One region of the Nonomuraea sp. B208 genome, then DNA from elsewhere that is predicted to be linked to it. Evidence: riboswitches for the same ligand, from Rfam matches in the RefSeq annotation. Region 1 holds a riboswitch; the other holds the start of a gene.
The links. Region 1 has a riboswitch for glycine ahead of gcvT (glycine cleavage system aminomethyltransferase GcvT). Riboswitches for the same ligand answer to the same signal wherever they lie in the genome.
Positions count from the first base shown of each region.

Region 2: linked by a shared signal. The riboswitch ahead of gcvP (aminomethyl-transferring glycine dehydrogenase) and the one ahead of gcvT (glycine cleavage system aminomethyltransferase GcvT) in region 1 are both predicted to bind glycine.

Region 1 covers NZ_BAAJOU010000020.1:239,116-250,296, forward strand. Annotated here, with positions in the region: gene AC27IY_RS16270 (hypothetical protein) at 1-516, shown strand, start outside; gene AC27IY_RS16275 (PadR family transcriptional regulator) at 576-1,151, shown strand; gene AC27IY_RS16280 (SGNH/GDSL hydrolase family protein) at 1,151-1,942, shown strand; gene AC27IY_RS16285 (hypothetical protein) at 1,909-2,250, opposite strand; gene AC27IY_RS16290 (hypothetical protein) at 2,247-3,005, opposite strand; gene AC27IY_RS16295 (FadR/GntR family transcriptional regulator) at 3,058-3,816, opposite strand; gene AC27IY_RS16300 (glutamine synthetase family protein) at 3,887-5,245, shown strand; gene AC27IY_RS16305 (aldehyde dehydrogenase family protein) at 5,248-6,588, shown strand; gene AC27IY_RS16310 (3-oxoacyl-ACP reductase) at 6,593-7,357, shown strand; gene AC27IY_RS16315 (gamma-glutamyl-gamma-aminobutyrate hydrolase family protein) at 7,368-8,060, shown strand; glycine riboswitch at 8,115-8,212, shown strand; glycine riboswitch at 8,213-8,307, shown strand; gene gcvT (glycine cleavage system aminomethyltransferase GcvT) at 8,342-9,427, shown strand; gene gcvH (glycine cleavage system protein GcvH) at 9,424-9,813, shown strand; gene AC27IY_RS16330 (L-serine ammonia-lyase) at 9,872-11,181, shown strand, end outside.
Region 2 covers NZ_BAAJOU010000019.1:200,239-211,419, forward strand. Annotated here, with positions in the region: gene AC27IY_RS14810 (sugar phosphate nucleotidyltransferase) at 1-834, shown strand, start outside; gene AC27IY_RS14815 (double zinc ribbon and FHA domain-containing protein) at 1,138-1,650, shown strand; gene ftsR (transcriptional regulator FtsR) at 1,647-2,300, shown strand; gene AC27IY_RS14825 (bifunctional nuclease family protein) at 2,431-2,901, shown strand; gene AC27IY_RS14830 (MerR family transcriptional regulator) at 3,049-3,669, shown strand; glycine riboswitch at 3,719-3,818, shown strand; gene gcvP (aminomethyl-transferring glycine dehydrogenase) at 3,988-6,870, shown strand; gene AC27IY_RS14840 (tetratricopeptide repeat protein) at 6,983-7,783, shown strand; gene AC27IY_RS14845 (hypothetical protein) at 7,791-8,156, opposite strand; gene AC27IY_RS14850 (alpha/beta hydrolase family protein) at 8,238-8,846, shown strand; gene AC27IY_RS14855 (DUF5999 family protein) at 8,856-9,041, opposite strand; gene AC27IY_RS14860 (TetR/AcrR family transcriptional regulator C-terminal domain-containing protein) at 9,198-9,758, opposite strand; gene AC27IY_RS14865 (hypothetical protein) at 9,873-10,271, shown strand; gene AC27IY_RS14870 (RNA polymerase sigma factor) at 10,444-11,181, opposite strand, start outside.

The sequences.
Region 1 (11,181 bases):
GCCAAGGGCAGCACGGGCCCCGTACGGGATCAGAACTACTTCTTCCTCGGGGGGCAGCACCTGACGTACGACGAGGTCCAGCGCCTGCCCGCGGACCCGGCAGTTCTGAAGGACTGGCTCAGAAGGGCGGGCCAGGCCAGCCGCGTGCCGGACTACGCCCTCGACGGCTGGGTCGCGGGGACCCTGCCGTACCTCCTGCACTCCCTTCCCGTCACGAAGGAGGTCCGCGCCGCCGCCTACCAGGCGCTGCTGACGATGCCGGGCGTCCGCGCGGACGGCCTCGCGAAGGACACGCTGGGCAGATCCGGCGCCGTGGTCCTGATCGACAGGGCGGACAAGAAGACCAAGTCCTCGGCCAGGACCAGGCTGATCGTGGACACCGGCACGATGCTGCTGCTGTCGCGGGAGCAGAAGGCACTGAACGACGGCAAGCAGGTCCCGGGCAAGGAGCACACCGAGACCCTGGTGAAGGTCGGCTGGACCAACGACCCGCCCGCCGTCCCCGCCCTGCCCTAGCGTCACGCGCCCGCCCTGCCTATAGTCATGCCCATGACTACTCATGGGCATGAGTGACGATGGCCCTCCGCCATGCCGTCCTCGCCGCCCTCCTCAGCGGCGAGCACAGCGGCTACCAGCTCACCAAGATCTTCGACGTCGGCGTCGCCGACTTCTGGTACGCCTCCCCCCAGCAGCTCTACGCCGAGCTGGCCAAGCTGGAGGCCGACGGCCTGGTGGCGGGCCGCGAGGTCGTCCAGCGGGGCCGCCCCAACAAGCGGGTGTTCAGCGTCACCGGCGCAGGCCTCGACGAGCTGGCCGCCTTCGCCGCCGCCCCGCCCAAGCCGCTGCTGCTCCGCGACGACCTGGTGGTGCGGGTGCACGCCGTGGACGCCCTCGACCCCGCCCCCGTCATCGCCCAGCTCCGCGAGCGGGCCGCGGCGGCCGCCGCCAAGCTGGCCCTGTTCGAGCGCACGCTGCTGCATTTCCGCGGCGACCTGGACGAGGAGACGTTCCTGCGCGAGGGTGAGCGCGTCGGGCCCTACCTGTCGTGCCTGGCGGGCTGCAGGCTGGAGCGGGAGATCCGCGACTGGTGTCTCGACACCGCCCGCGCGCTGGAGGAGCGCGCCGCCCGCGTCAGGAAGGAGCAGCCCTGATGTACGCCCGTTACGTCGCCCTCGGCGACAGCCAGACCGAGGGGCTCGGCGACGGCGACGACCTGCGCGGCCACCGCGGCTGGGCCGACCGCCTGGCCGAGGTCCTGGCCGGCGCGAACCCGGAGCTGCGCTACGCCAACCTCGCCGTCCGGGGCAGGCTGGCCGGCCAGATCCGCGACGAGCAGTTGCCGGCCGCCCTCGCGCTGCGGCCCGACCTGGCCACGGTCATGGCCGGCATGAACGACATCATCCGGCCGGGCTTCGACCCCGCGCGGGTGGCGCAGGCGCTGGAGGAGATGTTCGCGGCCCTGACCGCCGCCGGGGCCCGGGTGGTCAGCGTGACCTTCCCCGACATCGGCGCGATCATGCCGCTGGCCCGTCCGCTGCTGCCGCGCGTCCTCGCGCTGAACGCGCGGATCAGGGACGCCGCCGCCCGGCACGGGGTGACGCTGGTGGACACCTTCGGGATGCGGTTCGTCGAGGACGCCCGGATGTGGAGCCCCGACCGGCTGCACGCCAGCCCGGAGGGGCACGCCCGCATCGCCGCCTCCGTGGCCCACGCCCTGGAGCTGCCGGGCAGCGACGGCACGTGGATGGACCCGTTCCCGCTCCTGCCGGCGGCGCCGGCCTGGCGGACGGCGGCGGAGCAGGCCCGCTGGCTGGGCGCGTTCGCGGGGCCGTGGCTCGGCCGCCGCCTGCGCGGCCGTTCCTCGGGCGACGGCCGCACCGCCAAGCGGCCCCTGCTCACCCCGGTGGATCAGTCGACGCCGGGGACGTCCTCGGCGTCGTAGTCCACGTCGCCGTCGTCGGCCCGGCGCAGCTTGATGTCCTCCAGCCACTCCCTGGCGAAGCGCCGGACCGCCCGCACGCCCTCCTCGTCCAGCCCGTACGCCTCGAACTCCTCGTCGGCGATGAGCTCGGCGAACTCCAGCCGGTCGGCCAGCTCGTGCACGGAGAAGGATTCGAGGTGCCGCCTGCCGAGGCTTTCGAGCTCGCGGAAGGAGCAGAGGGGGCGTGCGGCGGCGACCTCGACGAGGTCGCCCGCGTGGCCGCGCTCGTGCAGCGCCCGCACCGCGAGCCCGATCTCGTCCGCGTTCACGTGCGCCGGCGTGCGCGTCGCGTGGACGGCAGGTCGTGCCGCCCGGACAGGAACTCCTGGAAGGCGATCTTGGCCCGGATCGCCGGCCGCCGCCACTTCTCCTCCCTGCGCAGGGCCCGCGCCATCTTGCGCGGCGAGCGCCGGGCGAAGACCCAGCGCGCCCACGGCGACCCCGGCCGGGCCAGCCGGATCGCGCCCACCAGCAGCATGGGCGGCACGAACAGCCCGGCCATGCCGGTCCAGATCTTCCCCTTGAGCAGGGTGATCACGGCCAGCACCAGGTTGCCCACGATGAGCACGGCCGGGTTGACGAGAGGCGTCCCGTAGTCCCAGGTGAGCGGCCGGAGCCCGATGAGCAGCAGGCCGGTGACGGCGACCGCGATGAAGACCGCGTCCACCGAGGTCCGCCCCTCCTCCTCCCAGTACACGTCGTGCAGGTGCAGGATCAGCGCGAACTCGTCCAGGACCAGCGCCGAGCCGACCCCGAAGACGCCCGCCGCCACCGCGTGCCCGACCTGCGAGGTGGGCGCGAGGACGATCTGCGTGACGCCGCCGACGAGCATCAGCACGACGCCGAAGACGACGTGGTGGATGTGCATCTCGCCCACGTTGACGTCACGGAACCAGCCGACCTTGGCCCTGATCAGCCGGACGTTGATGCGGGTCGCGATGAACGCCACGATGAGCATGACGAAGAAACAGAACAGCGAGAGCCGTCCCGTGGCGACGATGGTGTGCTGAAACCAATCCCCCATAACCTTAAAACGATGGTACGAGGCGATCGCCCCTACCGTGACGCGTCTTCCGTCATGCCAGGAACGCCCGCAGCAACGCGGCCGTGCCCTCCAGGTGCTCGGTCATGGCGCGGCGGGCCGCGTCGGGGTCGCCCGCGAGGATGGCGTCCACGATGGCCCGGTGCTGGACGGCGGCGTGGTCCAGGTTGACCTGGAGCATCGGGATGGCGTTGAGCAGGTCGCTGACGCGGGAGCGGGCGTCGGCGCAGGCCGTGGCGAGCAGCGCAGAGCCGGTCAGCTCGGCGATGGACAGGTGGAAGGCCGTGTCGAGGCGGCGGTAGTCCTCCAGTGACGCCTCGTTGAGCTCGGCGAGCCGGCGCAGGAGCAGGGCGCGCCGCTCGCCGGCGAGCTCCATGCCGGCCAGCACCTGGGCGGCGCCGCACTCGACGGCCAGGCGGAAGGTCAGGGCGTCGGCGAGGTCGTCGTGGCCCATCTCGGCGACGGCCTGGCGCAGCTCGCGGGCGTCGGGGGCGGGCGGCTCGTAGGTGACGAACGCGCCGCCGTAGCGGCCCCTGCGCACGTCGAGGTAGCCGGCGTCGGACAGGGCGCGGATCGCCTCACGCAGGGTGACCCGGCTGATGCCGAGCCGCACGGCGAGCTCGCGCTCCGGGGGCAGCTTGCCGCCCGGCGGCACCACGCCCAGCTTGATGGCCTGGAGCAGCCGTTCCACGGTCTCCTCGAAGGCGTTGCCGGCCCGGACCGGGCGCAGCACCGTCATCAGTCGCGCCGACTCGTCCAACATGTCCTCGGGTCTTGACAGACGATCCACCATGCACATCAATGGTCTGAGACTAGCCCAATCAACGGGAAAGCGCCTCAGGCCAGATCGGAGCGACCTGAACGTGCACGAAGGCTTCCTGAGCGTGGACGAGCTGCGCGACGAGGTGAGCGCGGGCCGGATCGACACGGTGCTCCTCGCCATCGCCGACATGCAGGGCAGGTTGCAGGGCAAGCGGCTCTCGGCGCGTTACTTCCTGGACGAGGTGCTGCACCACGGCTCCGAGGGCTGCAACTACCTGCTCGCCGTGGACGTCGACATGAACACGGTCTCCGGCTACGCCATGTCGTCCTGGGACCGGGGCTACGGCGACTTCGTCATGAAGCCGGACCTCGCGACCCTGCGCCGGGTGCCCTGGCAGGAGGGGACCGCGATGCTGATGGCGGACCTGGCCTGGGAGGACGGCGGCGACGTGACCGCCTCGCCCCGCCAGATCCTGCGCCGCCAGCTCGCCCGCCTGGCCGAGCGGGACCTGGTCGCCTACGTCGGGACCGAGCTGGAGTTCGTCGTCTACGACCACTCCTACGAGGACGCCTGGAAACGCGCCTACCGCGACCTCACCCCCGCCAACCTCTACAACGTGGACTACTCGCTCCTCGGCACCGCCCGCGTCGAGCCCCTGCTGCGCCGCATCAGGCGCGACATGGAGGGCGCCGGCATGTACGTCGAGTCCGCCAAGGGCGAGTGCAACCTGGGCCAGCACGAGATCGCCTTCCGCTACGACGAGGCGCTCAGGACCTGCGACAACCACGCGATCTACAAGAACGGCGCCAAGGAGATCGCCGCCCAGGAGGGCCGGGCGATCACCTTCATGGCCAAGCCGAACCAGCGCGAGGGCAACTCCTGCCACATCCACATCTCGCTCCGCTCCACGAGCGGCGAGCCGGTGATGGCCGGCGAGGGGCCGCACGGCCTGTCGCGGCTCGGCGCCCGCTTCATCGCCGGCCAGCTCGCCTGCCTGCGCGAGCTGACCCTCCTGCTCGCCCCCAACGTCAACTCCTACAAGCGCTTCGTCCCCGGCAGCTTCGCGCCGACGGCCGTCAAGTGGGGCCTGGACAACCGGACCTGCGCGCTGCGCCTGGTCGGCCACGGGCTCTCGCTGCGCATCGAGAACCGGGTGCCGGGCGGCGACGTCAACCCGTACCTCGCGGTCGCCGCGCTGGTCGCGGCCGGGCTGCACGGCATCGACGGCGAGCTGGCGCTGGAGGACCCGTACGCGGGCAACGCCTACGACTCCGGCGCCGACACCGTGCCGGCGACGCTGCGCGACGCGCTGGCCCTGTTCGAGGGGTCGAAGCCGGCGCGTGAGGCGTTCGGCGAGGACGTGGTCGGGCACTACGCGAACAACGCGCGGGTGGAGCTGGCCGCCTACGACGCGGCGGTGACCGACTGGGAGCTGTTCCGCGGTTTCGAACGGATGTGAGCATGAAGATCGTCAATCCGGCGACGGAGGACGTCATCACCGACGTCGAGTTCGCCGACGCGGCCGAGGTCGACCGGGCCGTGGAGCGTGCCAGGAAGGCGTACCCGTCCTGGCGCGCGGTGGCACCCGGCGACCGGGCGCGGCTGCTGCGGCGCTTCGCCGACCTGGTGGGCGAGCACGCCGAGGAGCTGGCCAGGCTGGAGGTGGACAACGCCGGGCACACCATCGGCAACGCCCGCTGGGAGGCCGGCGCGGTCCGCGACGTGCTGCACTTCTACGCCGCCGCGCCCGAGCGCAACCACGGCAAGCAGATCCCGGTGCCCGGCGGCGTGGACGTCACCTTCCAGGAGCCGCTGGGCGTGGTGGGCGTGATCGTGCCGTGGAACTTCCCCATGCTCATCCTGTCGTGGGGCGTGGCCCCCGCGCTGGCCGCGGGCAACACCGTCGTCGTCAAGCCCGCGGAGCAGACCCCGCTGACCGCGCTGCGGCTGGCCGAGCTGGCCCTGGCGGCGGGCCTCCCCGAGGGGGTGCTCCAGGTGCTGCCTGGGGCAGGGGAGGTCGCGGGGGCCCGGCTGGTGGAGCACCCGCACGTCGCCAAGATCGTGTTCACCGGCTCGACCGAGGTCGGCAAGGAGATCGCGGCCAAGGCGGCGGCCCAGGTCAAGCGGGTGACGCTGGAGCTGGGCGGCAAGTCGGCGAACATCGTCTTCGCCGACGCCGACCTCGCCAAGGCGGCCGCGGCGGCGCCGTACGCGGTGTTCGACAACGCCGGCCAGGACTGCTGCGCCCGCTCCCGGCTGCTGGTGCAGGCCGAGGTGTACGACGAGTTCATGGCGCTGCTCGCCCCCGCCGTACGCGCCGTCCGGGTCGGCGACCCGCTCGACGAGGCCACCGAGATGGGCCCGCTGATCAGCGCCGAGCACCGGGAACGGGTCCGCGGGTTCGTCTCCGACCCCTGGCTCCAGGGCGAGTGCCCGGCGGGCAAGGGCTACTGGTTCCCCGCCACCGTGCTGACCCCGGAGGTGACCGATCCCGCGTTCACCGAGGAGATCTTCGGTCCCGTCGTGTCGGTGGCCCGCTTCACGGACGAGGCCGACGCGATCCGCGTCGCCAACGACACGCCGTACGGGCTGAGCGGCTCGATCTGGACGCGCGACGTCGGGCGGGCGCTGCGCGTGGCGCGCGCTGTCGAGTCGGGCGCGCTGTCGGTCAACTCGAACTCGTCGGTCCGCTACTGGACCCCGTTCGGCGGTTTCAAGCAGTCCGGCCTCGGCCGGGAGCTCGGCCCGGACGCCCTCGCGGCGTTCACCGAGACCAAGAACGTCTTCATCTCCTGGGAGTGAGCAAGTGCAGCGGTTGCAGGATCGGGTCGCCGTCATCACCGGCGCGGGCAGCGGCATCGGGCTCGCCACGGCCCGCAGGTTCGCCGAGGAGGGGGCGCGGGTCGTCTGCGTGGACATCGACGCGGCGGCGGGCGCCAAGGCCGCGGACGAGGTCGGCGGCCTGTTCGTCGAGGCGGACGTGACCCGCGAGGACGACGTCGAGCGGGTGTTCGCCACGGCGCACGAGACCTACGGCAGTGTGGACGTCGCCTTCAACAACGCCGGCATCTCGCCGCCCGACGACGACTCCATCCTGGAGACCGGGCTCGACGCCTGGCGCCGGGTCCAGGAGGTCAACCTCACCAGCGTCTACCTGTGCTGCAAGCACGCGATCCCGTACATGCGGCGGCAGGGCAAGGGCTCGATCATCAACACCGCGTCGTTCGTGGCCGTCATGGGCTCGGCGACCTCGCAGATCTCCTACACCGCCTCCAAGGGCGGGGTGCTGGCGATGTCGCGGGAGCTCGGCGTGCAGTTCGCCCGCGAGGGCATCAGGGTCAACGCGCTCTGCCCCGGACCGGTGAACACGCCGCTGCTCCAGGAGCTGTTCGCCAAGGACCCGGAGCGGGCGCAGCGGCGGCTGGTGCACGTGCCGCTCGGCCGCTTCGCCGAGGCGTCGGAGATCGCGGCGGCCGTCGCCTTCCTGGCCAGCGACGACTCCTCCTTCATCACGGCCAGCCAGTTCCTGGTGGACGGCGGCATCAGCGGCGCCTACGTGACGCCGCTCTAGGGGGTCCGTCGTGCGTCGCCCGTTGATCGGGATCACCTCCTACGTGGAGCCCGCCACGTTCACGGTCTGGACGGACGTGACCGTGGCGCTGCTGCCGTACCTGTACGTCGAGCAGGTCGTGCGGGCCGGCGGCCAGCCCGTCGTGCTGCCGCCGGCCGGCGAGCCCGCCGGGGCGCTGCGCGGTCTCGACGGGCTCGTCCTGGCCGGCGGCGGCGACATCGACCCGGCCAGGTACGGCGCCCGGCCGCACGAGCGCACCGGCTACGTCCGCGCCTTCCGCGACGAGGCGGAGTTCGCGCTGCTGGCGGGGGCGCTGGACGCCGGGCTGCCGTACCTGGGGGTCTGCCGTGGCCTCCAGGTGCTCAACGTGGCCCTCGGCGGCACCCTCCACCAGCACCTGCCGGACGTGGCGGGGCACACGGGGCACGCGCCGGGGCCGGGCGTGTTCGGCCACCTGCCGGTGACGCCGGTGCCCGGCAGCCGCCTGGCCAAGGCGCTCGGCACGGAGCCGGTGACGGTCTCGCACTACCACCACCAGGCCGTGGACCGGCTCGCCCCCGGCCTGACCGTGACCGCGACCGCCGAGGACGGCACGGTCGAGGCGGTGGAGCTGGAGGGGGCGGCGTTCGCGATGGCCGTGCAGTGGCATCCGGAGGAGGCCGAGGACGGCGCGCTGTTCGAGGCGCTGGTCGCGGCCTGCTGAGACCTGTAGGCGACAAATGCCCCGTACCCCCACTAGGCTGGCGGACATCACCGTCGAAACCGTGCGGGAGAGCACTCTGACAGCCGGTCAGGGTCCCTGAAGGAGCAAGCCCTCCCCGCGAACCTCTCAAGGCAAAGGACCGCACGGACGAGGTGGCCTCTGGAAAGCAGGCTCTTGGCCTCGCCGAAGGTGAAAGTCCGGCAAAAATCGGGCGAAGCTCTCAGGCATCGATGACAGAGGGGGAGGATGCTGGCATCCACTCCTGTCCTGAGGTGCGACACATGTCCCGACCGACACCGCTACGCGACGTCCACGAGAGCCTGGGCGCCACCCTCACCGACTTCGCCGGCTGGCTCATGCCCCTCCGGTACGGCAGAGAGTCCGCCGAGCACCAGGCCGTGCGCGAGGCGGCCGGGCTGTTCGACCTCTCCCACATGGGCGAGATCTTCGTGACCGGCCCGCAGGCCGCCCAGGCGCTGGACTACGCGCTGGTCGGCCACCTGTCCGCGCTCGCGACCGGCCGGGCCAGGTACACCATGATCGTCGACGAGCGGGGCGGGGTGCTCGACGACCTCATCGTCTACCGGCTCGGTGACGAGGAGTTCATGGTCGTCGCCAACGCCTCGAACTACCAGAAGGTCGCCCAGGAGCTCCAGGAGCGGGCCAAGGCGTACGACGCGGCGGTCGAGGACCGCTCCGACCGCTACGCGCTCATCGCCGTCCAGGGCCCCCGCGCGCAGGAGATCCTGGCCACGCTGACCGACGCCGACCTCGCCGGGCTCAAGTACTACGCCGGCCTGCCCGGCCTGGTCGGCGGCCGCGAGGCGCTGATCGCCCGCACCGGCTACACCGGCGAGGACGGCTTCGAGCTCTTCGTCGCCAACCAGGACGCCGTGCCGCTCTGGAACGCGCTCACCGCCGCCGGGGAGCCGTACGGGCTCGCGCCCGCGGGCCTGTCCGCCCGCGACACGCTCCGGCTGGAGGCCGGCATGCCGCTGTACGGCAACGAGCTCGGCGCGGAGCTGACCCCGTTCGATGCGGGACTGGGCAGAGTGGTGAAATTCGACAAGCCCGGCGATTTCGTCGGACGAGCGGCGCTGGAGGCGGTCAAGGACGACCAGCCAGGACGCCGCCTCGTCGGCCTGGTCGCGCGGGGCCGCCGGGTGCCGCGGCACGGCTACCCGGTGACGCAGGACGGCGCCGTCGTCGGCGAGGTCACCAGCGGCGCGCCTTCCCACACCCTGGGCAAGCCCATCGCGATGGCCTACGTCGACACCGGCGCGAGTGAAGGCCTGGCAGTGGACATCCGGGGCAGCCAAGAACCCGTGGACCTCGTAGAGCTGCCCTTTTACAGGAGGAAGAAGTGAGCAACATCCCTGACGAGCTGAGCTACACCAAGGAACACGAGTGGGTGGCCGGGCTGGACGACGGCCTGACCGTCACCGTGGGCATCACCGATTTCGCCGTCGAGGCCCTGGGTGAGGTCGTCTACGTGCAGCTCCCCGAGGTCGGCGCGAGCGTCGCGGCCGGCGACTCGATCGGCGAGGTGGAGTCCACCAAGTCCGTCAGCGAGATCTACTCGCCCGTGGGCGGCGAGGTGGTCGAGGTCAACCAGAACGTGGCCGACACCCCGGCCCTGGTGAACAGCGACCCCTACGGGGAAGGGTGGATGTTCCGGGTACGCATCGAGGGCGAGCCCGAGGACCTGCTTTCTGCCGAGGAGTACACCGCCCTCACCTCCGGCGAGTCCTGATTACCCCGCCGGGGCCCCGCCCGGGCCCCGGCTTCCGTCCCATGAAGGGCGCACATCAATGGCGATCAGCGTCTTCGACCTCTTCAAGATCGGCATCGGGCCCTCCAGCTCGCACACGGGCGGCCCGATGGCGGCCGCGCACAAGTTCGCCCGGGGCCTGCACGAGGACGGCCTGCTGGAGCGGGTGGCCCGCGTCGAGGCCATCCTGTACGGCTCGCTCGGCCTGACCGGCAAGGGCCACGGCAGCGACAAGGCCGTCCTGCTGGGCCTGTCCGGGGAGAAGCCGGAGCTGGTGGACGTCGACACCGTCGACGAGCGCCTGGCCGCCATGCGCGCCTCCGGCACCGTCCATCTCTACGGCCGCCGCGAGATCCCGTTCGTCGTGGGCGAGGACCTCGTCTTCGAACGCAAGATCTCCCTCCCCGAGCACCCCAACGGCATGCGCTTCACCGCCTACGACGCGGACGGCGGAACCGTGCGGGAGAAGGTCTACTTCTCGGTCGGCGGCGGCTTCGTCGTGGACGAGAACGCCACCGGCGCCGACCGCATCAAGCCCGACGACACCGTGCTGCCCTACCCGTTCACCACGGGCGAGGAGCTGCTCAAGCACTGCTCCAACACCGGCCTGTCGATCTCCGCGCTGATGATGGAGAACGAGAAGGCGTTCGGCCGCACCGAGGAGGAGATCCGCGCGGGCGTGCTCAACCTGTGGCGGGTCATGCAGGAGTGCGTGCGCAGAGGCATCTCCCGCGAGGGCGTGCTGCCCGGCGGGCTCAAGGTCAAGCGCCGCGCCAACCAGCTCCACCGCCGCCTCCAGGCCGAGTCGCCGGAGAAGGACCCGCTCCAGGCGATGGACTGGGTGACGCTGTTCGCGCTGGCGGTCAACGAGGAGAACGCCGCCGGGGGCCGCATCGTCACCGCCCCCACCAACGGCGCGGCCGGCATCATCCCGGCCGTGCTCACCTACTACACCCGCTTCGTCCCGCAGGCCGACGACGAGGGCGTGATCCGCTTCCTGCTGACGGCCGCCGCGATCGGCGTGCTGTTCAAGGAGAACGCCTCCATCTCCGGGGCCGAGGTCGGCTGCCAGGGCGAGGTGGGCTCGGCCTGCTCGATGGCCTCCGCCGGGCTGACCGAGGTCATGGGCGGCACGCCGGAGCAGGTGGAGAACGCCGCCGAGATCGGCATCGAGCACAACCTGGGCCTCACCTGCGACCCGATCGGCGGCCTCGTGCAGATCCCGTGCATCGAGCGCAACGCCGTCGCCTCCAACAAGGCCATCACCGCGGCCCGCATCGCCCTGCGCGGCGACGGCCGCCACTACGTGGCCCTGGACAAGGCCATCAAGACCATGCGCGACACCGGCCG
Region 2 (11,181 bases), on a different contig from region 1:
GGCGGCACCTCCTCGCTGGTGCTGCCCACCCTGCTCGGCCGGGTCGGCGTGGACGTGCTCACCGTCAACGCCCGCCTCGACGACGTCTCGCCCACCGAGACGCTGGCCGAGCGCCGCCGCGACCTGCAACGGCTGTCGGAGCTGGTCAGCTCCTCGCGGGCGGCCTTCGGCGTGCGCTTCGACCCGGTCGGCGAGCGCATCGCCCTGGTGGACGAGATGGGCCAGCTCATCGACGAGGAACGCGCCCTGCTCGTCGTGCTCGACCTGGTCGCCGCCGAGCGCAGGGGCGGCCGGGTGGCGCTGCCGGTCACCACCACCCGGGTCGCCGAGCAGGTGTGCCGCTTCCACGGCGTGCAGGTGCAGTGGACCTCCACCTCGCTGGACGCCCTCACCGCGGCCGTCGCGGGCCCCGACATGATCTTCGCGGCGGACGGGCGGGGCGGGTTCGTGGTGCCGGAGTTCAGCCCGGCCATCGACGGGCTGGCCGCGTTCATGCGCCTGCTCGGGCTGGTCGCCCGCACCCGGCTCTCGCTCAGCCAGATCGACGCGAGGATTCCCGAGGTCAGGCTGCTGCGCAGGACGGTGCCGACGCCGTGGGCGGCCAAGGGCGCGGTCATGCGCTCGGTCATCGAGGCCGCCGAGGCCGAGCCCGCGGGCTACCGCGTGGACACCACCGACGGGGTGCGGGTGGCCCGCGACGACGGGAGCTGGGTGCTGGTGCTGCCCGCCGCCACCGAGCCCGTCACCGACCTGTGGGCCGAGGCGGCCGACATGGACGGCGCCCAGGCGCTCCTGGAGCGGTGGGCGCGGGTGGTGGAACAGGCCGCCGGCTGACCCGGCGGCCATGAATGTCACGGAGAGTGAGCGGTGCGTGAACGGTACGAAAGTGGCGGAAACCACGGTTGCCGGGTGCGCGCCGGCCGCCGCAAGATCGTAATGTAGAAACGCGCGGCGGCATGGACCACGGGGCGGAAGCGGCGGTAACTTTGTCTGCGTCCAAACCACCGTCCAGCGCCCCGAGTTGACCTTTGCCGCTGATCAGCGTATGTTGCGGCATTCGCAAACTTGAAGAAAGCGAAGCGAGGCGCGTCCTGAGCACCGTCGCCGCGTCTTCGCGGTAGGAGGCCGAGCCGATCGATGCCGAGCGTCTACTGCACGCAGTGCGGGCACGCCAACCCCGAGGATGCCCGTTTCTGTTCCCGCTGCGGGTCACCGCTGACCAGACACGAGGTCGCAGGGGACACCACTTCGACGATCTCCGTGGCGGGAATCGAGGCGTACGAGGCTGAGACAGGCGACATGCTCCTGCAGGAGCGGGCGCTGGTGGAGCAGCTCCCGCCCGGCACGGCGTTGCTCACGGTGACCAGGGGCCCCAACCAGGGCAGCCGCTTCCGGCTGGACAAGGAGCTCACCACGACCGGGCGCCACCCGGAGAGCGACATCTTCCTCGACGACATCACCGTCTCGCGCCGCCACGTGGAGTTCTACCGCCACCGCGGCGGCCAGTTCTCCGTCCGCGACGTGGGCAGCCTCAACGGCACCTACGTCAACCGCGAGCGGATCGAGGAGGTTCCACTGCACTCCGGCGACGAGGTGCAGATCGGCAAATTCCGGCTGGTCTTCCTCATGCGGGGCAACCACAGCGCATGACTTCCCAGGCGGCCCGCTCGCACATGAGCATCGGGGAGGTGCTCGCCCTGCTGCAGGGCGAGTTCCCCGATGTGACGATCTCCAAGATCAGGTTCTTGGAGGGCGAAGGGCTCATCGAGCCCGAGCGCAGCCCCTCCGGCTTTCGCAAGTTCACGCACCTGCACGTCGAGCAGCTCCGCTTCATCCTCACCGAGCAGCGCGACCACTACCTGCCGCTGCGGGTCATCAAGGACCGCATGGCCGAGAGCTTCGGCCGCCCCCGGGCGCTGCCCGACAAGCAGGAGGTCAGGCTCGGCCGCGCCGAGCTGCTGGAGGCCGCCGGCATCGACGAGGAGACCCTCGCCGAGTGCGAGGACTACGGCCTGCTGACCCCGGTCGCCCGCCGCTACGACGAGGAGGCGCTCAAGATCGCCCGCACCGTCGGCGCGCTGGCCCGCTTCGGTCTCGGCGCCCGGCACCTGCGCGCGGTCAAGGCCGCCGCCGAGCGCGAGTGCGGCCTGGTCGAGCAGAGCGTCGCGCCGGTGCTGAAACGCCGCGCCCCGGGCGCCATCGGCGAGGCCGAGGAGACCGCGCGGGAGCTGTCCAACCTCCTGCTCGACCTGCACGCGTCGTTGGTCCGCACAGGGGTACGTTCGGTCCTGGGGCGGTGAGGGGACCCCGGATGGTGGCCGGGGAGCAATCGGGGCCTTCCGGGTGTTACGTTGAAATGAAGTAGCCAGTCAGCAGAAGCGACGAACCAAGAGCTGTGCCGGGTCACCGGTCAGGAATACGGAGCAGCCCGTGTTGCAGATGGAGGTCGTGGGCGTAAGAGTCGAAATGCCCACAAATCAACCGATCGTCTTGCTCAAGGAGGCACACGGGGAGCGGTTCCTTCCTATCTGGATCGGCATGACCGAGGCGACGGCCATCGCCCTCGCCCAGGCGGAGGAGCCTCCGCCGCGGCCGCTCACCCACGACCTGTTCCGCGACGTGCTGAGCGCGCTGGGCGTCGGCCTGCGCGCGGTCAACATCGTCGCGCTGCGCGACGGCATCTTCTTCGCCGACCTGGTGTTCTCCAACGGCGTCGAGGTGAGCGCGCGCCCGTCCGACTCCATCGCGCTCGCCCTGCGCACCGGAGCGCGCATCTTCGCCAGTGAGGAGGTGGTCCAGGAGGCCGGCGTGGTCATCCCGGACGACCAGGAGGACGAGGTGGAGAAGTTCAGGGAGTTCCTTGACACGATCACTCCCGAGGACTTCGGCAGGGCGGGGTAGGTATTTCGGTGCATTTACGCTTCACGACGCGCCGAGCCGGATCGTTGACTGAGCATGGTGACGGTCCTACGGTGCAAGTGAAACCCGCGGTCGCCCTATATGAACCCCCAGATCGGGCCGCGGGATGAGAGAAAGCCGGAGGTCCGCGTGGCGGTCAGCAGCGGCGAGGGAAAGACGGCCGGCCAGGAAGATCCGGTGCGGCGCGAGGACGCGCGGCAGCGTGCCGGGGAGCAGGGGCTGCTCTTCGACGAGCGTCCGGCGGCACTGCCGGACGACATCGGTTACCGCGGGCCCACCGCCTGCGCGGCGGCCGGCATCACCTACAGGCAGCTCGACTACTGGGCGCGTACGGGCCTGGTGGAGCCGACCATCCGCGCCGCGCACGGCTCGGGCTCCCAGCGGCTCTACAGCTTCCGCGACATCCTGGTGCTCAAGGTCGTCAAGCGGCTCCTCGACACCGGGGTGTCGCTGCAGCAGATCCGCACGGCCGTGCAGCACCTGCGCAACCGCGGGGTCGCCGACCTCGCGCAGATCACGCTCATGAGCGACGGCGTCAGCGTCTACGAGTGCACCTCGGCCGACGAGGTGATAGACCTCCTCCAGGGCGGCCAGGGCGTGTTCGGCATCGCGCTCGGCCGGGTCTGGCGTGAGGTCGAGGGAAGCCTCGCGGAGCTGCCGGGGGAACGCGCGGCGGTCGAGGACAACGTCCCGGCCGACCACCCCGCTGACGAGCTCGCCCAGCGTCGCCGTGCCCGACGGCTAGGGTAGTAATTCGCCCGTAACGTCCGGAGTAGTACCCTAGGACGGGTAAGGCTGACGACCCCGTGCGGGAGAGTCCCCGGCACCGCTTGGTCCCGGGGCGCCGAAGGAGCAACCCTCCCCGGAATCTCTCAGGCAACCAGTACCGCTCGGGTGAGGCAACTCTGGAAAGCAGGCACGCCCGCCAGGCGCGCCTCACCGACGGTGCAAGCCTCCTCGTGAGGCGAAGCTCTCAGGTCGCGGTGACGCCCGCGCTGACAGAGGGGGAGATCCGGCATCCGCCCGCGCCCCGGCGCCGGTCTCCATAAGCCTCGGGAGGCACCGTCCATGACCGCCCTGTCAGAGTCCCTGCCGGCGTCCCCGCCGCCGTCCGCGCCGACGTCCCTGTCCGAGCCGCCGTTCTCCGGCCGCCACATCGGCCCGTCCGAGGCCGACCAGCAGCGCATGCTGGAGGCCGTCGGCTTCGAGTCCGTCGCCGACCTGGTGGCCGTGGCGGTTCCCGAGGCCATCCGGGCCAAGGACCGGCTCACGCTGCCCGCCGCCGTCAGCGAGAGCGAGGCGATCGCCGAGCTGCGCGCCCTGGCCGGCCGCAACCGGGTGCTCACCTCCATGATCGGCCTCGGTTACCACGACACGATCACGCCCGCGGTCATCCGCCGCAACCTGCTGGAGAACCCGGGCTGGTACACCGCGTACACGCCGTACCAGCCGGAGATCTCGCAGGGGCGGCTGGAGGCGCTGCTCAACTTCCAGACGGTCGTCTCCGACCTGACCGGCCTGCCCGTCGCCGGCGCGTCCCTGCTCGACGAGGCCACCGCGGCCGCCGAGGCCATGACCCTCGCCCGGCGCGCCGGCCGCTCCAAGAGCCACGTGTTCGTGGTCGACGCCGACGCCCTGCCGCAGACCAAGCGGGTGCTCGCCACCCGGGCCGAGCCGCTCGGCATCGAGCTCGTCGAGCACCCGCTCGACGGCGGTGAGCTGCCCGAGTGCTTCGGCGTGCTCGTCCAGTACCCGGGCGCCTCCGGGCGGCTGCGCGACTTCCGCGCCGTGGCCGCCGCCGCGCACGAGGCCGGGGCGCTCGTCGTGGCCGCCGCCGACCTGCTCGCGCTCACCCTCGTGGCCGCGCCTGGCGAGCTCGGCGCCGACATCGCGATCGGCTCCTCCCAGCGTTTCGGCGTGCCGTTCGGCTTCGGCGGGCCGCACGCCGCCTACATGTCCGTCCGCGAGGGCCTGCAGCGCCAGCTCCCCGGCCGCCTGGTCGGCGTGTCCGTGGACGCCGACGGCGACCCCGCCTACCGGCTCGCCCTGCAGACCCGCGAGCAGCACATCCGCCGCGAGAAGGCCACCAGCAACATCTGCACCGCGCAGGTGCTGCTGGCCGTCATCGCCGGCATGTACGCCGTCTACCACGGCCCCGAGGGCCTGCGCCGCATCGCGCTGCGCGCCCACCGGCACGCCGCCGCGCTCGCCGAGAGCCTGCGCGCGGGCGGGCTGGAGGTCGTGCACGAGGCGTTCTTCGACACCGTGCTCGTCCGGGTGCCCGGCCGGGCCTCCGAAGTGGTCGCCGCGGCCGCCGAGCGCGGCGTCAACCTGTGGCGGGCCGACGACGACCACGTCTCGGTCGCCTGCGACGAGAAGACCGGCACGGCCGAGCTGCGCGCCGTGCAGGCCGCGTTCGGCGTGCCCGAGCGGGACGCCGACGTCGAGGCCACCGCCGACGCGCTGCCCGCCGAGCTGCTGCGCGAGTCCGGCTACCTCACCCACCCGGTCTTCCACAGCCACCGCTCCGAGACCGCGATGCTGCGCTACCTGCGCCGGCTCCAGGACAAGGACATCGCGCTCGACCGGTCGATGATCCCGCTCGGCTCCTGCACGATGAAGCTCAACGCCAGCACCGAGATGGAGCCCATCACCTGGCCGGAGTTCGCGGGCGTGCACCCGTACGCGCCGGTCGAGCAGGCCGAGGGCTACCTGGAGCTGATCGGCACGCTGGAGCGCTGGCTCGCCGAGGTCACCGGCTACGACGCGGTCTCCCTGCAGCCCAACGCCGGCTCGCAGGGCGAGTTCGCCGGGCTGCTGGCCATCCGCGCCTACCACCGGGACAAGGGCCAGGAAGGCCGCGACGTCTGCCTCATCCCGTCCTCGGCGCACGGCACCAACGCCGCCAGCGCCGTCATGGCCGGCATGCGGGTCGTGGTCGTCGCCTGCGACGCCGACGGCAACGTGGACCTCGCCGACCTCGACGCCAAGATCGCCAAGCACCGCGACGCGCTCGCCGCGATCATGGTCACCTACCCGTCCACCCACGGCGTGTACGAGGAGAGCATCACCGAGGTCTGCGCCAAGGTGCACGAGGCCGGCGGCCAGGTCTACGTGGACGGCGCCAACCTCAACGCCCTGGTCGGGCTGGCCAAGCCGGGCGAGTTCGGGGCCGACGTGTCCCACCTCAACCTGCACAAGACCTTCTGCATCCCGCACGGCGGCGGCGGCCCCGGCGTCGGCCCCGTCGCGGTCCGCGGCCACCTGGCCACCTACCTGCCCGGCCACCCGCTGAAGGACGGCTCCCTGGTCGGGCCGGTCTCGGCCGCCCCGCACGGCTCGGCGGGCATCCTGCCGATCTCGTGGGCCTACATCAGGATGATGGGCGCCGACGGCCTCACCGCCGCCACCGAGCAGGCCATCCTGTCGGCCAACTACCTGGCCAGGCGGCTGGCGCCGCACTACCCGGTGCTGTACACCGGGCGCGGCGGGCTGGTCGCGCACGAGTGCATCGTCGACCTGCGGCAGATCACCAAGGAGACCGGCGTCACCGTGGACGACGTGGCCAAGCGCCTCATCGACTACGGCTTCCACGCGCCGACCATGTCGTTCCCGGTGGCCGGGACGCTCATGATCGAGCCCACCGAGAGCGAGGACCTCGGCGAGCTCGACCGGTTCGCCGACGCCATGATCGCCATCCGCGAGGAGATCGCCAAGGTGGCGTCGGGGGCGTACGACCCGGCCGACAACCCGCTGCGCAACGCCCCGCACACGGCCGAGTCGGTCACCGCCGACGAGTGGCCGCACCCCTACAGCCGCAGCGAGGCCGCCTACCCGGTGGCGTCGCTGCGCGAGAACAAGTACTGGGTGCCGGTGCGCCGCATCGACCAGGCCTACGGCGACCGCAACCTGGTCTGCTCGTGCCCTCCGCTGGAGGCGTACGAGGACTGAGCCGAGCGCGGGGCGGGGAACCAGTCCGGCATCGTCAAGTGAGCAGACATGATCGCCGGAAGTGGTTAGGCTTCGGTGCGACCCAGGCCAAGCGGCGCCGTAAGGAGCTCTCTTGACGTCATCGGAGCTGGAGACCCCGCCCCTCGACACCGCCCGCAGGCTCGCCGAGGGCGGCGACCTCGACGGCGCGGCGGCGATCCTGCGCCGGCTCGTCGCCGACCCCGACGAGCCCGACCGCGCGCAGGCCGCCGTCGGGCTCGCCGTGGTGCTGGAGGAGCGCGGCGACGTCGAGGCGGCCCGCGCGGCCGCCCGCACCGCGCTGGCCACCAACCACCCCGAGTACGCCGCCCAGGCCGCCTGCCACCTGGCGCAGGGCTTCGAACGCGAGGGGCGCACCGAGCAGGCCAGAGCCGCCTGGCAGGCCGTGCTGGGCGTCGGCACCCCCGCCTACCTGCCGCACGCCCACCTGGCGCTGGCCCGCCTGGCCGAGACCCTGGGCGAGGCCGAGAAGGAGCTGCGCGAGGCCACGTCCTCGGGCGCGGCGGCCGGCGACGAGCAGGTGGCGGCGCTGGCCGCGCGGGAGCTCGCCGACCTGCTGCTGGAGCACGGCGAGCCGGGGGCGGCCGCCGACGTGCTCATCGAGGCCCTGGGCATCGCCCCCGAGTCCGAGGTGCCGGGGCTGCGGGTGCGGCTCGGCATCGCGCACCTGGAGCTGGCCTGCGCCGAGTTCGCCGAGGCCGTGGAGAGCGGGGCCGACGTCCCGACCAGCGCCCTGGCCATCGAGCTGCTGGCCCGTACGCTGCCGCTGCGCGGGCGGACCGAGGACGCCGACCAGGTGTGGTCGTACGGGCTGGGGCACGCCGACGAGGCGCTGGCCACCGAGGTGCGCCTGCGCTACGAGCGCGGGTCCTGACCGGGGGTCAGCTGCGGCGCATGATGGCCGAGGCGGCGGCCACGTTGATGACGACGATGGCGATCCAGGCGATGGCGAGCCCCAGCAGGCCCGCCTGGCCGGCCGCGATCGCGGTCAGCGGGACGCCGATGCCGAGCGAGCCCAGCACGATCGGGGTCATCGCCGAGCCCGGGCTCTTGGCCTTGGGGCGGGGCCCGTACGCGGCCGGGTCGGCTCCCTGCGCGGCCAGCTCGGCCCGCACCCGGCCGGCGATCGTCGCGTCGAGGCGGTCCGCGAAGGACTCCACGAGCGCCTTCTCGTAGTCGGGGCCGAGGTCGCGGCGGGCGTCGAGCGTGGCCTGGAGGTCCTCACGGAGGGAACGTTCGTGGTACATGAGGACATCATGGTCCACGGGCGGCACGCCGTCATCAGCCCTGAGAGCCATCGCCGGCTCGTCCGAAGGTACGGTTCTGCCATGGAGATCACGACCCCGCGCGGGCCCGCGCGGGTGGACCTGGAGGAGCCGGCCGACCCGCGGCTGCTGCTCGTCCTCACCCACGGCTCGGCCGGGGGAGTGGACGCCCCCGACCTGCTGGCCGTGCGCGACGCCGCGCTCGCGGCGGGGTTCGGGGTGGCCAGGGTCACGCAGGCGTTCCGGCTGGCGGGGGCGCGGGCGCCCGGCTCGCCGGCCCGTCAGGACGAGGCGTGGGAGGCCGTGCTGACGGAGCTGAGGGCGCACCGGCCCGGCCTGCCCCTCGTGCAGGGCGGGCGGAGCAACGGGGCGCGGGTGGCCTGCCGTACGGCGGCGGCGGTGGGCGCGGCGGCGGTCGTGGCGCTGGCCTTCCCCCTGCACCCGCCGGGCCGGCCCGGCACGTCCAGGGCCGGGGAGCTGCGCGGGGCGGGGGTGGACGTGCTGGTCGTCAACGGCGACCGCGATCCGTTCGGCGTCCCCGACGCCGCGGACGCGGCGCGGCTGGTGGTGCTGCCCGGCGAGGGGCACGACCTCAAACGGGATCCCGCCCGGGTCGGCGGGATCGTGGCGGAGTGGCTGGGCCACTACGCGCTGACGCGGGAGCCCTCGTAGCCGGAGGGCTCAGACCCCCACCGGGCGGTGCGGCTCGATCGTGGCGCCGCTCGGCAGGAGCTCCCCGGTGTCCTCGAACAGGACCACGCCGTTGCAGAGCAGGCTCCACCCCTGCTCGGGATGGCAGGCGAGGGTGCGTGCCGCCTCGCGGTCGGGCGCCTCTGCATCCGGACAGGCCGGGACGTGCGGGCACATCGGCGTGCCTCCGATATCTCGTGGAATGCTCCCGTTGTGAGGGGCGGGAGCGGCTCGGGTTGTTCTCTTGGCAAGGGTGCGATGCCGTCACCGTGACGTGTGACCTTCGACACAGGGTGCCTTATGCAGGATAACGGGCCAAGCACGACACGCGCATCACGTTTGCAAACCCTTGAGAAGAGCGTCGAGTCCGCGCTCGAAGTCCGCATCGGCCCGTTCGTCCCGCCGTATCCATTCGTCGACCTCCGGGTCGGCCCAGCCGGACCGCTGGACCTCGACGGCCACGCTGCCGTACACGAACGCGCGCAGCGCCCGCACCGCGTCGGGGGCGTCGCCGAGGCCGCCGTCGGCCAGTTGCTCGGTCTGCTCGCGCAGGGCGATGAGCGTGGTGCCCTTGGGCGGCTTGGTGAGCGCCAGCGCCAGCACGCCGGGGTGCTCGCGCAGCAGCTCCCGCTCGGCCCGGCACCACGCCTTGGCCGTCTCCTGCCAGGTGGCGCGCTGCTCGACGTGGACGGTGGTCACGTGCTCGGCCAGGGCGTCCATCAGCGCCTCCTTGCCCCGGGGCAGGTGGTGGTAGATGGCCATGGCCTCGACCTGGAGGGCGTCGCCGAGGCGGCGCATGGTGAGCCGGCGCAGGCCCTGGCTGTCGGCGATGTGCAGCGCGGCCTCGATGATCCGCTCGCGGGAGAGGGGGATCGGTGGTCTCTTGGCGGGCATGAAGATCATCTTACTATGTAAAGGGCCCGGCGGCGGGGTGATTTCCGCACGTGTCGCGGGGAGGCGTACTCTTGGGCCTGGCATGACTTACCGGCTGGTGAAGGGGCAGGGTCCATGGCGTTTTTCCGTCCGCGGGTGAGCCGGGAGGCCGAGGTTCGCTACCACGCGGACCGCGAGATCTCCAGGAGCTATCCCGAGCTGCTGGAGCGGGCCAGGCAGGCCGAGAGCACGCTGCGGGAGCTGCGGGCCGCGGCGGCCGACGAGGTCGAGCTGCTGGCCGCGGGCCGGGCGTTCGACCAGGCGCTGACCGAGGCGCTGCGGGCCGCCGAGGCGGGCCAGCGGGCCACCTTCGGGGTCAAGTCCTACGACGACCGCATCGCGCGCCGCAAGGCCAAGGCGACGCCGCGCGGGCGCGAGTGGACGGCCGAGGTCGACCGGCTGCGCACCCTGCGCGAGGAGAACCGCCTGTGGGGCATCCCGCGCGTCCCGCGCCCGGTCCCCGCGACCGCGTAGCGGCTCCGCGCCGCGCGCCTAGCGGATCCGCGCCGCGCGCCTAGCGGCTCCGCGCCGCGCGCCTAGCGGTTCCGCGCCGCGCGCCTAGCGGTTCCGCGCCGTGACAGGCGAAAAGCCCCGGCGCGCCTCCTGGTGAGGCGCGCCGGGGCTTTTCGGGGTGTCCGGTCGGGGATCAGCTCGCCCAGTCGAGCAGCGGGCGGGTGTTGCTCGGGTGCCGCAGCTTGGACAGCGACTCCTTCTCCAGCTGGCGGATCCGCTCCCGGGTCAGGCCCAGGTGCTTGCCGATCTCGTCCAGGGTGTGCGGCTTGCCGTCCACCAGGCCGAAGCGCAGCGCCATGATCTTCGACTCGCGCGGCGAGAGGTTGTCGAGCACGCCGCGCAGCTGGTCGCCCAGCAGCTGGCGGTCGACGATCTCCGACGCCTCCGGCGAGTCGACGTCCTCGATGAGGTCGCCGATCGTGGTCTCGCCGTCCTCGCCGATCGTCGCGTTGAGCGAGATCGGCTGGCGGCTGGTGCGCAGCAGCTCCTCGATCTGGTCGGGGGTCTTGTCCAGCTCGACGGCCAGCTCCTCCGGCGTGGGCTCGCGGCCGAGGCGCTGGTGCATGTCCCGCTCCACCCGCGACAGCTTGGAGAGCATCTCCAGCACGTGGACGGGCAGCCGGATCGTACGGGCCGAGTCGGCGAAGCCGCGCTGGATGGCCTGCCGGATCCACCACATCGCGTACGTCGAGAACTTGAAGCCCTTGGTGTAGTCGAACTTCTCCACGGCCCGGATGAGGCCGAGGTTGCCCTCCTGCACCACGTCCAGCAGCGACATGCCGCGGTCGGTGTACTTCTTGGCCACCGACACGACCAGCCGGAGGTTGGCCTCCAGCATGTGGTCCTTGGCGCGACGGCCGTCCTCGACCAC